Regions from separate parts of the Streptomyces sp. NPDC096193 genome, predicted to be linked through region 1. Evidence: riboswitches for the same ligand, from Rfam matches in the RefSeq annotation. Region 1 holds a riboswitch; each other region holds the start of a gene.

Evidence for each region. Region 1 has a riboswitch for cyclic di-AMP ahead of ABTX78_RS06870 (C40 family peptidase). Riboswitches for the same ligand answer to the same signal wherever they lie in the genome.
Region 2: linked by a shared signal. The riboswitch ahead of ABTX78_RS33040 (transglycosylase SLT domain-containing protein) and the one ahead of ABTX78_RS06870 (C40 family peptidase) in region 1 are both predicted to bind cyclic di-AMP.
Region 3: linked by a shared signal. The riboswitch ahead of ABTX78_RS13290 (transglycosylase family protein) and the one ahead of ABTX78_RS06870 (C40 family peptidase) in region 1 are both predicted to bind cyclic di-AMP.
Region 4: linked by a shared signal. The riboswitch ahead of ABTX78_RS27490 (M23 family metallopeptidase) and the one ahead of ABTX78_RS06870 (C40 family peptidase) in region 1 are both predicted to bind cyclic di-AMP.

The regions. Positions count from the first base shown of each region.
Region 1 covers NZ_JBEOSJ010000003.1:305,927-309,842, forward strand. Annotated here, with positions in the region: gene ABTX78_RS06865 (hypothetical protein) at 266-619, shown strand; gene ABTX78_RS06870 (C40 family peptidase) at 718-1,917, opposite strand; cyclic di-AMP (ydaO/yuaA leader) riboswitch at 1,920-2,083, opposite strand; gene pcrA (DNA helicase PcrA) at 2,436-3,916, shown strand, end outside.
Region 2 covers NZ_JBEOSJ010000036.1:25,866-29,781, reverse strand. Annotated here, with positions in the region: gene ABTX78_RS33055 (hypothetical protein) at 1-161, opposite strand, end outside; gene ABTX78_RS33050 (DUF6233 domain-containing protein) at 324-881, opposite strand; gene ABTX78_RS33045 (DUF1232 domain-containing protein) at 1,020-1,355, shown strand; gene ABTX78_RS33040 (transglycosylase SLT domain-containing protein) at 1,458-2,273, opposite strand; cyclic di-AMP (ydaO/yuaA leader) riboswitch at 2,276-2,430, opposite strand; gene ABTX78_RS33035 (helix-turn-helix transcriptional regulator) at 2,879-3,526, opposite strand; gene ABTX78_RS33030 (threonine synthase) at 3,523-3,916, opposite strand, start outside.
Region 3 covers NZ_JBEOSJ010000007.1:63,567-67,482, forward strand. Annotated here, with positions in the region: gene eno (phosphopyruvate hydratase) at 1-707, opposite strand, end outside; gene ABTX78_RS13290 (transglycosylase family protein) at 1,007-1,669, opposite strand; cyclic di-AMP (ydaO/yuaA leader) riboswitch at 1,674-1,848, opposite strand; gene ABTX78_RS13295 (transglycosylase family protein) at 2,112-3,065, opposite strand; gene ABTX78_RS13300 (cytochrome P450 family protein) at 3,198-3,916, opposite strand, start outside.
Region 4 covers NZ_JBEOSJ010000023.1:17,227-21,142, reverse strand. Annotated here, with positions in the region: tRNA gene ABTX78_RS27500 (tRNA-Met) at 1-63, shown strand, start outside; gene ABTX78_RS27495 (PP2C family protein-serine/threonine phosphatase) at 240-1,379, shown strand; cyclic di-AMP (ydaO/yuaA leader) riboswitch at 1,875-2,031, shown strand; gene ABTX78_RS27490 (M23 family metallopeptidase) at 2,043-3,083, shown strand; gene ABTX78_RS27485 (PrsW family intramembrane metalloprotease) at 3,273-3,916, opposite strand, start outside.

The DNA.
Region 1 (3,916 bases):
CGCCGGATCTCTCGGCGTGACGGCCGACTGCCGCCCGGGCTGCGGCGGCGGTGGGGAGTCGGCCATCTGAGGCAGGACGCTAAACCTGGGGGTCACGGCGGGGAGAGGCAAGGACCGAATGTGCCCGAAGGTGGCCATCCCGCTGCGCTTTCTGCAAGCCGGTCCCGCCCGGTCGCGTCCTTTCTCCGCGCCGCTGTGACCGATGTGCCGAATGAGACTCACCCGGCCTGAAGGGGGTGATATGGCGGGAGTTAGGCTCCGCCGCATGGACGTACTCATCAATGTCTTCGTCGCCCTGCACATCATCGGCATCGCGTCCCTGCTGGGCGGCTTCCTCACGCAGATGAAGGCGATGGCCGAGGGGACGGCGCGCTTCAGCCCGGCGATGCTGCACGGCGCGCTGACGATGCTCGTCACGGGTGTGGCGCTGGTGGGCCTCAACCAGGCGGACGACCAGACGGTGAACAACCTCAAGATCGGCATCAAGCTGGCGGTGCTGGTGGTGATCCTGGGTCTGGTCTACGTCAAGCGGGACGAGGAGTCGGTGGAGAAGCCGCTGTTCGCCGCGGTGGGCGGGCTGACGGTCGCGAACATCTTCATCGCCACGCTGTGGACGTGAGCGCGCCGCACCGGACATGAGAGCGCCCGGGCTCCGGGCGCTGGGGGCATGAGAACGCCCGGGCACCCTCGGGCCCGGGCGTCCGGTGTGCGGCCGGCTCAGGCCGGGCGAACACTGCCGTGGATCGGCATGGAGAAGATCGACTCCTCGCGGACATTCGACCCCGGCTTCGGGGCGTGGATCATCTTGCCGTCACCGATGTAGATGCCCACGTGGCTGATGTCGTCGTAGAAGAAGACCAGGTCCCCCGGGAGCAGATCCTTCGTCTCGACCCGCTTGCCCGTCTTCACCTGGTCCCAGGTCGTGCGCGGCAGGCTCACCCCCGCCGTCTTCCAGGCGGCCTGCGTCAGCCCCGAGCAGTCGTACGAGCTGGGACCGGCCGCGCCCCAGACGTACGGCTTGCCGATCTGGGCGCGCGCGAAGCCGAGGACCTTGGCGGCCTTGGCGGTGGAGGTGCCGTCGGAAGAACCGGAACCGGAACCGGATCCGGAGCCGGAGCCGGAACCCGTGCCGGTCCCGGGCGCCGTGCCCGTACCGCCGCCCTGGTTCTGCTCACGCTCCTTCTCCCGGCGCTGCCGCTCCGCCTCGGCCTTCGCCTCCTGCTCGGCCTTCTGCTCCGCCTTGCGGCGGGCCTCCTCCGCCTTCTTGCGCTCGATCGCGGCCAGCCGCGCCTTCTCCTCGGCGGTCAGCCTCGACAGCAGTTCGCGCGCCTCGGCGAGCTTCCCCTGCACGTCCTGCTTGCTGGTGCGCAGCGCCCGCTGCGACCGGGTGAGGGACTCCAGGCTCTCGGTCGCCGCGGCTCGCTGCTTGGCGGCGGCGGCCCGCTGGGTCTCGTAGTCGGCGATCACATCCCGCTGACGGTCCGTCATGCGGTCCATCAGCTGGGTCTGGTCGAAGTACTGCTGGGGGCTGTCCGCGAAGAGCAGCGCGGCGGTCGGGGTGACCGCGCCCGTGCGGTACTGCGCGGCCGCGTAGGTGCCGAGGACCTGCCGGGACTCGTTCAGCTTCTCCGTGCGCCGCGCGTTCTCGTCGAGGAGCTTGCCGACCTGCCGCCGCTTCTCCTCCGTCGCCTCTTTCACCTGGTTGTACTTCTGCGTCTCGGTGCCGGCCTGCCGGTACAGGTCATCGACCTTCTTCTGCACCTCTTCGACCGACGGCTTCGGGTCGCTCGGCGCCGCGTTGGCGCTCTGCGTCGACAGCAGCGTGACGGATGCGAGGGCTGCCGTCGTGAAACCGACGGCGGGGGAGGTCTTCACGGTTCGACTTCGCGTTCTGCGATGCGACGCCAAGGCCGACATCTCCTTCTTCCGTTGACCGCCTACCGGGTTAGCTGTCGGGTTCGGGCGGAACGGAAGATCGCCCTACGGACCGTGCTGGTGCGGGTCCGATTCACCCCGGTTGTGCATGGTGGGTCCCCGGTTCCGAACTTCTTTGGGAAAAGCTCGAATTCGGCGCTGACTGCCCGTTTGGCGTGGATCGCCGCGGGGGACGGGCTGCCTGATCGAGCACGCTAACCAACTCGTGTGGCTCCTGTGAAGGTTGATGTTCGATATGCCCGATACATTTTCGTGACCTTATCGATCGGGCGGTCGGCATGCTCGCCGAGTGACGCAATGCGTTCGAAAAGGTGCAGAGTGTGGCCGGAGTCGCGCGTGATCGGGTGCATCGGTGGTACGGGAGCGGACGTACGGCTTCGAACGCGCCGCGTCGTCCCGGCGCTCGGGGACGCACCGCCGTGACGCCCGGGCGGGGTCGCGGCGGCCGTATGGCAATGCGGCCGCGAGCTGTCAGTGCCGCGGCCTAGACTCGTAGAGCGATGAGCAGCCTCTTTGACGACAGTTTCCTGGCGAACCTCCAGCACACCTCGGAGGAGCCCCCGCCGCACCCCGAGGAGCCCGGAGACGGGCCCGGAGAGGAGATCCCGGACGATCTCTTCCAGGGTGCGTTCGACGTGCCCCCGGCCCGGGACGCCCACCACGGCAACGGCGCCCCGCGCACGATCGTGGACCCCGCGGCCCTGCTGGACGGACTGAACGAACAGCAGCGCGCCGCCGTGGTGCACACCGGATCGCCGCTGCTCATCGTGGCCGGCGCCGGTTCCGGCAAGACCCGGGTGCTCACGCACCGGATCGCTCATCTGCTGGGGACGCGCAGCGTCCACCCCGGCCAGATACTGGCCATCACCTTCACCAACAAGGCCGCCGGCGAGATGAAGGAGCGCGTCGAGCAGCTGGTCGGCCCGCGCGCCAACGCGATGTGGGTCATGACCTTCCACAGCGCCTGCGTCCGCATCCTGCGCCGGGAGTCCAAGAAGCTCGGCTTCACCTCGTCGTTCTCGATCTATGACGCGGCCGACTCCAAGCGACTGATGGCGCTCGTCTGCCGTGATCTGGATCTCGACCCCAAGAAGTTCCCGCCGAAGGCCTTCAGCGCCAAGATCTCGAACCTCAAGAACGAGCTGATCGACGAGGAGAGCTACGCCGACCAGGTCGGCGGAGGCAGCGAGGCCGAGGGCTCCGGCGGAGGCTTCGACAGGACGCTGGCCGAGGCGTACCGGATGTACCAGGCGCGGCTGCGCGAGGCCAACGCCCTGGACTTCGACGACATCATCATGACCACCGTCCACCTGCTCCAGGCGTTCCCGGACGTCGCCGAGCACTACCAGCGGCGCTTCCGCCATGTGCTGGTGGACGAGTACCAGGACACCAACCACGCTCAGTACACGCTCGTACGCGAGCTGGTGGGCACCGGGCAGGAGGACCTGCCCCCCGCCGAGCTGTGCGTCGTCGGCGACGCCGACCAGTCGATCTACGCCTTCCGCGGCGCGACCATCCGCAACATCCTCCAGTTCGAGGAGGACTACCCGGACGCGAAGACGATCCTGCTGGAGCAGAACTACCGCTCGACCCAGACGATCCTCTCCGCCGCCAACGCCGTCATCGAGCGCAACGAGAGCCGCCGTCCCAAGAACCTGTGGACGAACGCCGGCGCGGGCGCCCGGATCACCGGTTATGTCGCCGACACCGAGCACGACGAGGCCCAGTTCGTCGCCGACGAGATCGACCGGCTCACGGACGCGGGCGACGCGAAGGCCGGTGACGTCGCGGTCTTCTACCGGACGAACGCACAGTCCCGGGTCTTCGAAGAGATCTTCATCCGGGTCGGACTGCCCTACAAGGTCGTCGGCGGAGTCCGCTTCTACGAGCGCAAGGAGGTCCGGGACGTCCTGGCCTACCTGCGCGTCCTCGCCAACCCCGAGGACAACGTCCCGCTGCGCCGCATCCTCAACGTCCCCAA
Region 2 (3,916 bases), on a different contig from region 1:
CTCACCAGCAGTTCGTGGTCCTTCTGCAACGTCTCCAGCTGTGCCTGCAACGCGGCCACCTCGGACCTGATGCGCTCCTGCTCGGAGGAGTTGTTCTCCAGGTCGGCGGCAACCTGCTGGGCGTAGTGGGACTGGAGGTGGTTGGGGTTGTGCTCCGGCATGACAGCTCACTTTCCTCGCATACCAGTTGTGGTGCCGGATGCTACCTACAAACAACGCTCCACTGAACGTCCGGGGAGGTATCGACGGTGCTCACACTCACAACGAGTCATGCTGTTCGAAGACTTCGGGCAGTTTCGACCGCCTCGGTCACACTGCCGCTCTCACTGCAACGGGGTCAGGGTTTCGGCGGCGCCGCACTTCGCGCAGGCTCTGGTGCCCGGGCGCCGGAGCACCATCAGGGTCTGGTCGAGGTCGAGTACATCGCCGTCGTCCGCGTCCTCGCAGTCATGGACGTGCACCACGTTCCAGCCGGGGCGGCCGCGTTCCCGCGGCAACCGCTCGATGCGCCAGGCCCGCCGCGACTCACCCGCCTCCACCGCGGGGGTTGCCGCGGGGATGAGCACCCCGTCCGGCTCGGGTGCGGGTGCCGCGGCAGCGGGCGGTACCGCAGCGGCAGTTGCGGACGCGGACGCCGGTGCCGCCTGCTGGGTGGGGATGTCCTCGTACGGGACACCCTCCATGGGCCGGACGTATTCGGCGGGCACCCACAGCGCCAACTCGGCCGGCTCCACCCACTCCTCGGCCGTCGTCCGCCACATGGGCACACCGACCTGGTACATCCATCCGCGCGAGGTCTGGAGCCGGGAGTGCACCAGGCCACGGACCTCCTGTCCGTCCGGGAGAACCACCACGATCGGCGGCAGCGGGTCTGCGTTCATCCCCCCACCGTACGTCGTGACCCCTGAGCGGCGCGGGTCACCGGTTCGAGGGACAACTGCCCCCGTATGCCCATGGACGCCGGCGCGGAGGGAACACGGGTAGAGACGGACCGGCGTCCACCCCGAGGAGACCGCACGATGAGTACCGAACTGACGGTCACTCTGATCGTCGCAGCGGCTGTGGTTCTGGCGATGCTGGTGGTGACCGTGGTGCTGGCGGTCAGGGTGGTGAAGGCGCGCGCCGTGCTGCGCGAGGCCGGGGTGCCGCTGAAGAACAAGGCACTCTTCTGGGGCTCGCTCGTCTACGCCGTCAGCCCGGTCGATCTGCTTCCAGACCCCATCTTTCTCGACGACATAGGAGTGCTCCTGCTGGCGCTGCGGGCTCTGCACTCCGCGGCGGCCGCGGCGCGTGGGCCTCTGCAGGGCTCCGTCCGACGCCGGCGGTCGCTCGAGAAGCCCCTGGAGAAACTCTGAGGTTCGCGAAAGCGCCGAGGCGCCGGTCCCCCGTCAGGTGGGACCGGCGCCTCGGCGCTGCTGGGCCGCGCCGTGTCAGGCCTCGGCTCAGTGGGCGGCGGCTCAGTAGGGACCGTTCACGTTGTCGATCGAGCCGTAGCGGTCGGCGGCGTAGTTGCACGCGGCGGTGATGTTGGCGACGGGGTCGTAGCTGTCCATCGCCGTGCCGGGCACGTGGTAGGCCAGGAACGTCGGCTGGATGACCTGGAGCAGACCCTTGGAGGGGGTTCCGGCCGCAGCGTTGGAGTCCCAGTTGTTGATCGCCAGCGGGTTGCCCGAGGACTCACGCATGATGTTGCGGTGGATGCCCTCGTACGAGCCGGGGATGCCGTGCTGGGCCATGACGTCCAGCGACTCCTTGATCCAGCCGTCGAGGTCGTTCGTGTAGCTCTTGGCCGGTGCGGCCTGCTCGGCCGGCGCGGCCTTCGCAACGGTCTCGACGGCCGGCGTGGACGCCCGCTCGGAGCGGTCCGCCCGCTCGGTGGAGGTCCTGGCCGGGGTGGGGGCGTCCGCCGTGGCCTTCTTGCCGACGGAGAGCTTCAGGCCGGGGTGGATGAGTGCCGGGTCCGCGCCGACGGCTCTGCGGTTGTCCTGGTAGAGCTTCTTCCAGCCGCCGCTCACGGCGAGCTGGTCCGCGATCGAGGACAGGGAGTCACCGGCGACGACCGAGTAGGTCGAGGGGGCCTTCTTCGCGGGAGCCGGCGCGGCGGGGGCCACGGCCTGGTGGCCCAGGGACGGGTGCGTCGTCGCCGGGGCGGCGCCGGCGGTGGTCGCCCCGATCACCGGGAGGACCAGAGCGGCCCCACCCGTGCCCGCGGCGACAATGCCCCGGGTCAATGAACTGGTCTTGGGACGGCGGTGCTTACCCTTTGCAGCCATGACGCATTCCTCTCCGTCGCCTGCGAGGTGAGCTGTCGGGTGCGGACTGGAGATGCCCGGCCGCATTGAATGCGACTTGACCCCGAGCCGTTCCGGGTTACGGATCGGCGGCTTACCTGGTTCCCCCGCTCCTGCCATGGGTCAGTGGTCGTGGTTTACGGGTGGCGGCAGGATTCGGCGTTCCACCCGGATTGACCGTGACGTTAAGCGAGGCGAGCCGGACGGAACAAGCCCCGAATTCCCGACGTAAACCCCCCGGGATGATCCAATGGGGGTAAATACCGCCGGGCCGCATCGGGCGAGAGGTTCAACTTTCTTTACACAGAACAGATCTGGGCCGACGGGCATTGATCGCGATTTCCCTGCGGAGTGACCCATTTCACTGCAACCAATTGCGAAGTCGAGCAGTCCGCGGGGCCGCACGAAAGAAAGTAAATCCCCTCCGGTTCCCCTAATTCGGACATTGCGCCGCATGGCGAATAATTACCTATGCCATGACTTTTCGGACATAGCCCTGCCCTTTATGCCCGTTTTTCGCGGCCCTCCGCCGTCCGAGCCCCGCATCCGACGCCGCGCGCTGTCCACCGGCAATCACGGAGCAGCCCTCAGCGGAGGTAGTTGTAGACCGTCGCCCGGGAGACGCCCAGGAGGTCCGTGAGCGCCTGCACCGAGTGCTTCACCTGAAGAAAGCCGCGCTCTTTGAGCGAACGCACCAATGCACGCCGGGATGCGGCATCGAGGCTGCGCGGGGTATGACCCCGCGCGGCAGAGAACTCCTCGACAACCGCGCGCAGTTCGCCGCTGCTGCGGGCCCGGAGAGTTTCCTCCAGCGATACGTCGGGCTCCTCGGTTCGCACCAGTCCGGCGAGGCTCCGGGCCGCCGTGGCGAAGAGGGAGACATCCAGATTGAGGCAGATCGCCGCCACATAGTCGCCCCTGCTGTTCTTGAGACCGATGGAAGTGCTCTTGGCGGGACGGCCGTCGGGAAAGCGATTGGGGTAATTCTGAAGAACGCTCGGGTAGTCGGGATCCGCGATCCGGGCGAGGCCGAGTTCGGTCGCCGGGTCACCCACGGTGCGGCCGGACAGGTTGTTCTCGATCGCCCGGACGGCATGGTCCGGATCGCGGAGGTCGTGCAGGACGACCTCGCAGAGCCCCGGGAACATCCGCCCCAGTGCGACGACGATCTTCTCCCCTTCGCGCAGGAGAAGTTCGTCCTCCGCGCGCTCGTGCCCCCGGGCCGCGGCGCTCACGCGACAGTGCCTTCCGTGAACACGTTCCCCATCGCGGTCGCCGCCTTGAGCCCGGAACCGGTCAGCACCACCACCATCGTCTCTCCTTCGCGGATGACGCCCCGCTCCCGGAAGACATCGATGGCCGCTACGGCGGTCGCACTCGTGGGTTCGACGTACAGCCCGGTGCCGGCGAGTCGGCGGACGGCTCCGACGATGGCGGCCTCGGGAATCGCCGCCATGTCTCCACCGGACCGGCGGACGGCGGCCACCACTTCGGGCAGCCGGACGGGCGTACGGATGGCGGTACCCTCGGCGATCGTCGGGCCGAACGAGGGTGCCGGGGCGCCGTGAAACGCGGCATGGATGGGGGCGCACGCGGCGGGCTGCGCCACCAACAGCCGTGGTCGC
Region 3 (3,916 bases), on a different contig from region 1:
CCGGGGGCGTAGCCGGCTTCCTTGATGGCCTCGAGGATCAGGTCCAGCGCGGCGCGGTTGGAGTCGAGGTTCGGCGCGAAGCCGCCCTCGTCACCGAGGCCGGTGGACAGGCCCTTGGTCTTCAGCACCTTCTTCAGGGTGTGGTAGACCTCGGCGCCCCAGCGAAGGGCCTCGGAGAAGGACTCCGCGCCGATCGGGGCGATCATGAACTCCTGGATGTCCACGTTGGAGTCGGCGTGCGAGCCGCCGTTCAGGATGTTCATCATCGGAACGGGCAGCAGGTGCGCGTTCGGGCCGCCCAGGTAGCGGAAGAGCGGCAGGTCGGAGGCCTCGGAGGCGGCGTGGGCCACGGCCAGCGAGACGCCGAGGATGGCGTTGGCGCCGAGCGAGGACTTGTCCGGGGTGGCGTCCAGGTCGAACATCGCCTGGTCGATCAGGCGCTGCTCGGTGGCGTCGTAGCCGACGAGCTCCGGGCCGATCTGCTCGATGACGGCGAGGACGGCCTTCTCGACACCCTTGCCCTGGTAGCGGTTCTGGTCACCGTCGCGGAGCTCGAGAGCCTCGAACGCACCGGTGGATGCGCCGGACGGAACTGCAGCACGACCCGTGCTGCCGTCGTCGAGGCCAACCTCGACCTCGACCGTGGGGTTGCCTCGGGAGTCCAGGATTTCCCGGGCTACGACGACGTCGATGGACGGCACGAGCATCTCCTTCTGGGATGTGACGCTTGGAGTGCAGGGTCTCATTGGCCTTGCGGCACGAGCCTAACCGGCGGCGGGGCGTCAGCCGCCCGATGCCCGCCTCCTGGGACGAAAAAGGGCATGAACAGCGGGTGCTGGGGACAAAACGCCCCCAATCTACCCACGGGTAACGAGAGAACCCCGGCCCGGCGCGTACGGGGGATGCGCTCCGGACCGGGGTGGTATGCGTCCCCGGGGTCCCCGGGGCCCCGGCTACCAGGGGTCCCGGGGTGCGGGCCGGCGCATGTGCGCCGGCCCGGGTGGGGTCAGCGCAGGTGGAGCTGCTGGCCCGGGTGGATCACGTCGGCGTCGGTGACGACGTCCTTGTTCAGGTCGAACAGCTTCTTCCAGCCGCCCTCGACCTTCTCGGCCGTGGCGATCTTGCTGAGCGTGTCACCGGCCTTGACCTTGTACTCGCCGTCGCCCTTCTTGAAGGACTTGGCGGCCGGCTTCGAGGACTTCGCCGGGGCGGGGGCCTCGGCGCGCTCGGAGCGGGTGGTCGGGGCCTCGGCGCGCTGCTGCGGCTGGGCCTCCTGCGCGGAGCCGGCGTCGTTGGCGGCGTTGGACAGGTTCACGCCGCAGTTCGGCCAGGCACCCTTGCCCTGGCCCGCGAGGACCTTCTCGGCTATCTGGATCTGCTGCGCCTTCGAGGCCTGGTCGGCGGTGGAGGCGAACTGGGTACCGCCGTACGCGGCCCAGGTGGAGGCGGAGAACTGCAGGCCGCCGTAGTACCCGTTACCCGTGTTGATCGACCAGTTGCCGCCGGCCTCGCACTGCGCGACCTGGTCCCACTCGGACGTGGTCGCGGCGGAGGCGGTGGTGGCGCCGAGCAGCGGGGCGGCGACCACCGCACCGGTGACACCGGCGAGCGTGGCGATACGGGTGGCCTTGGACGGGCGACGGTGCTTGGCCTTGCCGGAAAACAGCATGGAACATCTCTCTCACCGACGCCTACGAGGTGAGCTGTCGGGTTCGGGCCAAGTGAGTTGCCCGGCCGCGCAGTCGTGCGCACGGCTCCACCCCAAGCCGGTACCCGCAGTCCATCCTCAACTGCCGGGGCCGGCGCTTACCTTGGTTCCCCCGCTCCTGCCTACGGCGCATACGCGTCGACTACTCCCCCCGACCGACGGCAGGATTCGGCGTGACGGTCAGCGGTGCCCGCGATGGCGAGCGGTTCAGACCGTAAACACAGAGCTCCCCGATGTTCAAAGACGAACATCGGGGAGAAAACGCCCATCCCGCCCCTCCGGAACCGTGCGTTTCTGCAGGTCGAGGCCGGAACGCCCCGTTCCGCCGGGCAAGATGGGCGAGTTGCGGCAAAGAGACCCTTGTCTCAGTTGCACGATTCGGACAAAGGCGCCTGTACTGCCGCTACTTCGGGTCGAGTTCCAGGCTCTGGCCAGGCAGGATCAGGTCGGGGTCGTCACCGACGGTCTCCGCGTTCGCCTCATAAAGGGAACTCCACCCTCCGGGCAGCTTCTGCGAGGCCGCGATGGCCGACAGGGAGTCGCCGGGGCGGACGATGTACGAACCGGGCGCGGCGTCCGCGCCGTTCGCCCGGGCCGGCTCGCCGGCCTCATCGGCCGCGCCCTCGCCGCCGCGTGCCACATCGTCACCTCGCGAGGCGTGACGCCCCGATTCGCGCCCATTGTCCGCATTGCCCGGTTCGGCCGTTCCGGTCGCTCCGGCCGCCCCGGTCGACTTCGGCGCCGTCGGCTCGGCGGCGGGTTCGCCGCGGTGCTTGCCGGTGGCGCTGCCGCTCTCACCGCTGCCGCTGTCGCCGGTCCCGCTGTTGCCGATGCCCTGCGTCGGGGCCGGCGCGGGCTCGGCCGTCTCAGAGGGCGAGGCGGACGTCGAGGGCGCGAGCGAAGCGAGGGGGTTGTCAGACGTCGCCGGCGCGTTCTGCTCCCCGGGGGCCGAGGCGCCCGGGTCGACACCGGTGCCGGTGCCGTCCTGCGTCAGCCCGGCGATGCCCGCGCAGGTCGCCCACGCCTCGGGGCCCTGGGCCTCCAGGACCTTCTCGGCCACGGCTATCTGCTGGGAGCGGCTGGCGAGGTCGGCCCGGTCCGCGTATTCCGTGCCACCGAAGTCCTCCCACGTCTCCTGGGCGAACTGCAGACCGCCGTAGTAGCCGTTGTCCATGTCGGCGCTCCACTGGCCGCCGCTCTCGCAGGCCGCGACGCGATCCCAGGTGGCGGCGTCGGCGGCGGAGGCCGAACCCGCACCGAGAAGGGGGATCGCGATGGCCGATCCCGTCACCCCTGCCGCGACAACGATGGCCGGAGCCTGACGGGGACGACGGTGACGACCTTGGCCGGAAAGCATGCGGGTGCCCTTCGAGTGACTACAGATAACAACTGATGTCTTCTGAGACGACCGTGAAAGTAGCCGGGTTTCCTCGTGTGTCACAAGTCGATGCAGCGGAGATCACGTGAAAGTCACAGTCTTGACGGGTCGTCAGCTGCGTCCAGGTGTGAACTCAACGGGCAGGCTTCGCAATCCACGCATAATGAGACCCCCACGCCAGCGCAAATCGGCCGGATCGCCCGCAAGCCGCAAGTCCGGCATTCTTCGGAGCAGCGTGGCGATCGCGGTCTGGCCTTCCAGCCGGGCCAGCGGAGCGCCGAGGCAGTAGTGGATGCCGTGCCCGTAACCGAGGTGCTGGTTGTCCCGCCGGGAGAGGTCGAGCGCGTCGGGGTCCGTGAACCGCTCCGGGTCCCGGTCGGCGGCGGCGAGCACCACGAGCACCGGGTCCCCCGTCGCGATCTCCTGGCCGCCGATGACGAGGGACTCCGTGGCGAAGCGCCAGGTGGCGAGCTCCACGGGTCCGTCGTAGCGCAGGAGTTCCTCCACGCCCGTCTCCAGCAGCGCCGTCTCACCGGCGGCGAGGGACGCCTGGAGCCGCTCGCGCTGCTCCGGGTGGCGCAGCAGCGCGTACACACCGTTCCCGATGAGGTTCACCGTGGTCTCGAAACCGGCGAACAGCAGGATGAAGGCCATCGCGGCGGCCTCGTTCTCGGTGAGGTGCTCGCCGTGGTCACTCGCCCGGATCAGCCCGGAGATCAGGTCGTCGCCCGGATCCTCGCGCTTGCGGTGGATCAGCTCGGCGAGGTAGCCCCGCATCTTCTTCACCGACCGCGCGACACCTCCGCGCGGCCCGCCGCCGTGACGGATCA
Region 4 (3,916 bases), on a different contig from region 1:
GCAGCTCGGTAGCTCGCTGGGCTCATAACCCAGAGGTCGCAGGTTCAAATCCTGTCCCCGCTACTGACACAGCGGCCCGGCACTCGTCTCGAGTGTCGGGCCGCTGTTGTTTCCCGTCTGTGGGCACGGCGTTTCGCCCGGTTGGCCGACGGAGAGTCGCTCGGCGGCGCGGCTCCGGACAGCCTGGGTAGAGCGCGGTACCGTCCGCAGCCGTGGACGGACCGGGGAGGAGAGCACCGTTGGCGCAGTTCCAACAGAGTCGCGTGTACGGCGCCCGCCGCTTCATCCGCGCCCTGCCCACGCTGATGATCATCGGTGGGCTCGTCTTCGACCTGGCGACCCCGGCGCAGTTCACGGCCGTACCGATGTTCGCTGCCGCCCCGCTGATCGCCGCTCCGTTCTTCTCCTTGCGCACCACGCTGGTGACCGGCATCACGGCGACCCTCGCGGTGCTCGGGCTGCACTTCTACAACCGGACCGCCGGCGAGGTCACGGCGTACACCGAGATCTTCACGCTCTTCACCGTCTCCGGACTCGCGCTGCTCATCAACGCCGTCGTCAGACGCAGCGGTGAGCGGCTCGCCTCGGCCCGGGTCATCGCCGAGACCGCGCAGCGTGCGGTGCTGCCCACGCCCGCCGAACGGATCGGCGGGCTGCACGTCGCGGCACGGTACGAGGCCGCGCTCGCCGACGCGTTCATCGGCGGCGACCTGTTCGCCGTGCAGGAGACGCCCTTCGGGGTACGGCTGGTGGTCGGCGATGTACGGGGCAAGGGGCTGGAGGCCGTCGAGGCGGTGGCCGTGGTCATCGGTGCGTTCCGGGAGGCGGCCGAACAGGAGAGTTCCCTGGAGGGCGTCGCCCAGCGCCTCGAGCGGGCGCTGGCACGCGAGGGCACGCGCCGGGACAGCCTGGACGCGGTCGAGGGCTTCACCACCGCCGTACTGGGGGAGATCCCGCGCGGCGCCGGAATCGTCCGGCTGGTCAATCGCGGCCACCCGGAGCCCATCATGCTGTACGCCAACGGTGACCTGGAGTTCCTGAAGCCGTCGATTGCCGCGCTGCCGCTCGGCATGGGCGATCTGGAGACTTGGCCGGACCAGGCGGTGGAGTACTCGCTGCCGACGGGGGCGACCCTGCTGCTCTACACGGACGGTGTCAGCGAGGCGCGCAACGCGGCCGGCGAGTTCTACGATCCCGGCGCTCGGCTCTCCGGGCGGCTCTTCCCCGGGCCCGACGAACTGCTCGACGCGCTCGTCGACGACGTGCGCCGGTACACCGGCGGCGGATCGAGGGACGACATGGCGCTGCTGGCGGTCGCCCGGCCGGCGGAGAGGCAGCAGGAGCGCCGCAGGACGGTGCCGGTCGTGCCGCCGGTGTGAGGGGCACCGGCTCCGGGGGTACGTAGCGGGTGTCTCTCGCCGTGCGAGGCGGTGCGACGCAGTGCGAGGCAGTGCGAGGTGTGCGGGCGGGCTGCGGAACGTGACGGTGGGCTTGGCCGGATGAGGAACGGTTCGGTGGTCTTGCCGGATGAGTTGGGTGGGTCGGGGAACGCGTCTGGGGTGCTTGCCCTGATGAGTGGTGCAGGCGATCGCGGGCACTTTGAACGAGCCAGGGGTCTCGCCGGCGCGACCCGCTCCCGGCGGCCGTGCACGCTTCGTAGTGGGAAGATCCCCCTCCGCATACCATTTGACGACCCGTCAGTAATGTGACGAAGTCCGAAGGTCGATCAAGTCGCCCGACTCCGGCTGCTTGTGTCCCGATTGGTCCCGCGGGAAGTCGTTAACGATCACCCGGAACAGCTTGGAATACAGTCCTCGCGTCTATTAACGTTCGATAACGCAGCGCGGTCGTCCCAGCCGTCGTCAGGACGGCGCCGTGCGCGTGCGCCGAATTCCGCAAGGGAACCGGGGAACCAATCCTTGGGGTGAATCGGGCACCTTCCACCGCGACTTGTGCGGCGGATGGCGCTCGTAGGAGACCTTCCTGCTCCGAACCCGTCAGCTAACCCGGTAGGCGAGAAGGAAGGAAAGGAGCACGCCTCAGTGGCGTCCAACAGGCCTGCCCCAGAAGCACCCTTCGCCAATGACTTCTTCGGTGCGGAGGGCGCGGAGCGGTCCCTCGAAGAGTGGAACCCCACCGAGGACTCCGTCCGTCCGGTGCGCGGTCGGCACCGTGTCGCCAAGCAGCGCGGCGGACTTGCCCGGAGTTCCACCGTGCTCGGCGTCGGCGTGATCGCCGCGGTCGGCGCGGGCGGCATCGCGACCGCGCAGGACAAACCCGCGGTCTCCATATCCCTTCCCGACTCCCTCTCGGACAATCTGCCCGACGCCAAGTCTCTTCCCGGCGTCGGTTCTTTCATGTCCGAAGACTCCTCGGACGTCGTGGACGAGGCGGCCACGTACTCGGCGATGGGCATCGCCTACGCCGACACCGCTTCCGACACCGGCCAGGGCGGCACCGGCGAGGCGCTGCGCGCCCGGATCCTTCAGCAGGCCGAGCAGCAGCAGGCCAAGGCGGTCGCCTCGGCCGAGGCGGCGGCAGCGAAGGCCGCGGCGGACAAGGCCGAGGCCGCGGCGAAGAAGAAGGCGGAAGAGGCGGCGGCGAAGGCCGCGGCCGCGAAGAAGAAGGCCGAGGACGAGGCGAAGGCCAAGGCGGAGGCCGAGCGCCTCGCTCAGCTGGCCAAGAGCTACTCGCTCCCGACCTCCTCGTACACGATCACCTCCACGTACGGCGAGTCCGGCTCCCTGTGGTCCTCGGGCCAGCACACCGGCCTGGACTTCGCCGCCCCGACGGGTACGCCCGCCAAGGCCGTGCACAGCGGCACCGTGAAGTCGGCGGGCTGGTCCGGCTCGTACGGCTACCGCATCGTTCTCGAACTCGAGGACGGCACCGAGGTCTGGTACGCGCACCTGTCGTCGATGACCGCGAGCGCCGGCCAGAAGGTGGCGACCGGCGAGACGATCGGCCGCGTGGGTGCCACGGGCAATGTGACGGGCGCGCACCTGCACCTCGAGGTCCACACCCCCGGCGGCTCGGGCATCGATCCGATGGCCTGGCTGCGGGACAAGGGCCTGACTCCCTGATCCTGCGGGACCCTTCCCGCGAATCCCGGTCCCCGGCAGTCCCGGCGCTCACCCCCCGACGCCAGGACTGCCGGTTTCGTCGCCGGGCAGTCTTGCCGCCGGGCCCTTCCCGCAGGGCCGCAGTGCGGTGTGGTGTCGGGTCCGGTCCGTACGGGTGTCCGGTCAGGTCCGGTCCGTACGAATGCGCGGTCAGGTCCGGTACGGGTTGTACGCGCCGTAGTCGCGGTGCGGCGGGGGCACGTGCACCCGCCCGGTGGCCCGTGCCGCGTAGGTCAGCGCCGGTGCCGCCACCTCCCTGCGCTGCCACAGATGGTGCAGCAGCTCCTGCTCGCGCTCCACGAAGTCCGGGTCCGCAGCGCCCCGGTGGGCCCGGTGGCGCAGGAACGCCAGCGAGGTCGCGAAGTGCTGGTACTCCGACACCGCGTGCGCCGCGGTCGGCCCGTGCATACGCCGGGCCACATCCCGGGCGAGGGTGCGCGCCCGCATCGACGCCAGGGCGGGCGGCTGGTCCGCCGACAGCCAGCCGGCCGCCGCGTACGCCGGCAACTCGGTGGCTATCGTTCGCAGTTCCCGCTGGCGGCTCCATATCGTGAGCCAGGTCAGCAGCCCGAAGACGGGCACCATGAAGGCCCCGTACACGAGGTAGAAGCCCCACGGGCCGAAGAGGGACGTCGAGCCGTTCCACAGCGCGTGCATGCCCATCGCCAACGCCAGACCGAGCAGCGGCAGGACGATGCGCCGGACGCGCATGCGCCGTGAGGCCAGTGCCGCGATGCCGAAGCCGATACCGGTCAGCACGGTGAAGAGCGGGTGTGCGAACGGGGACATGACGA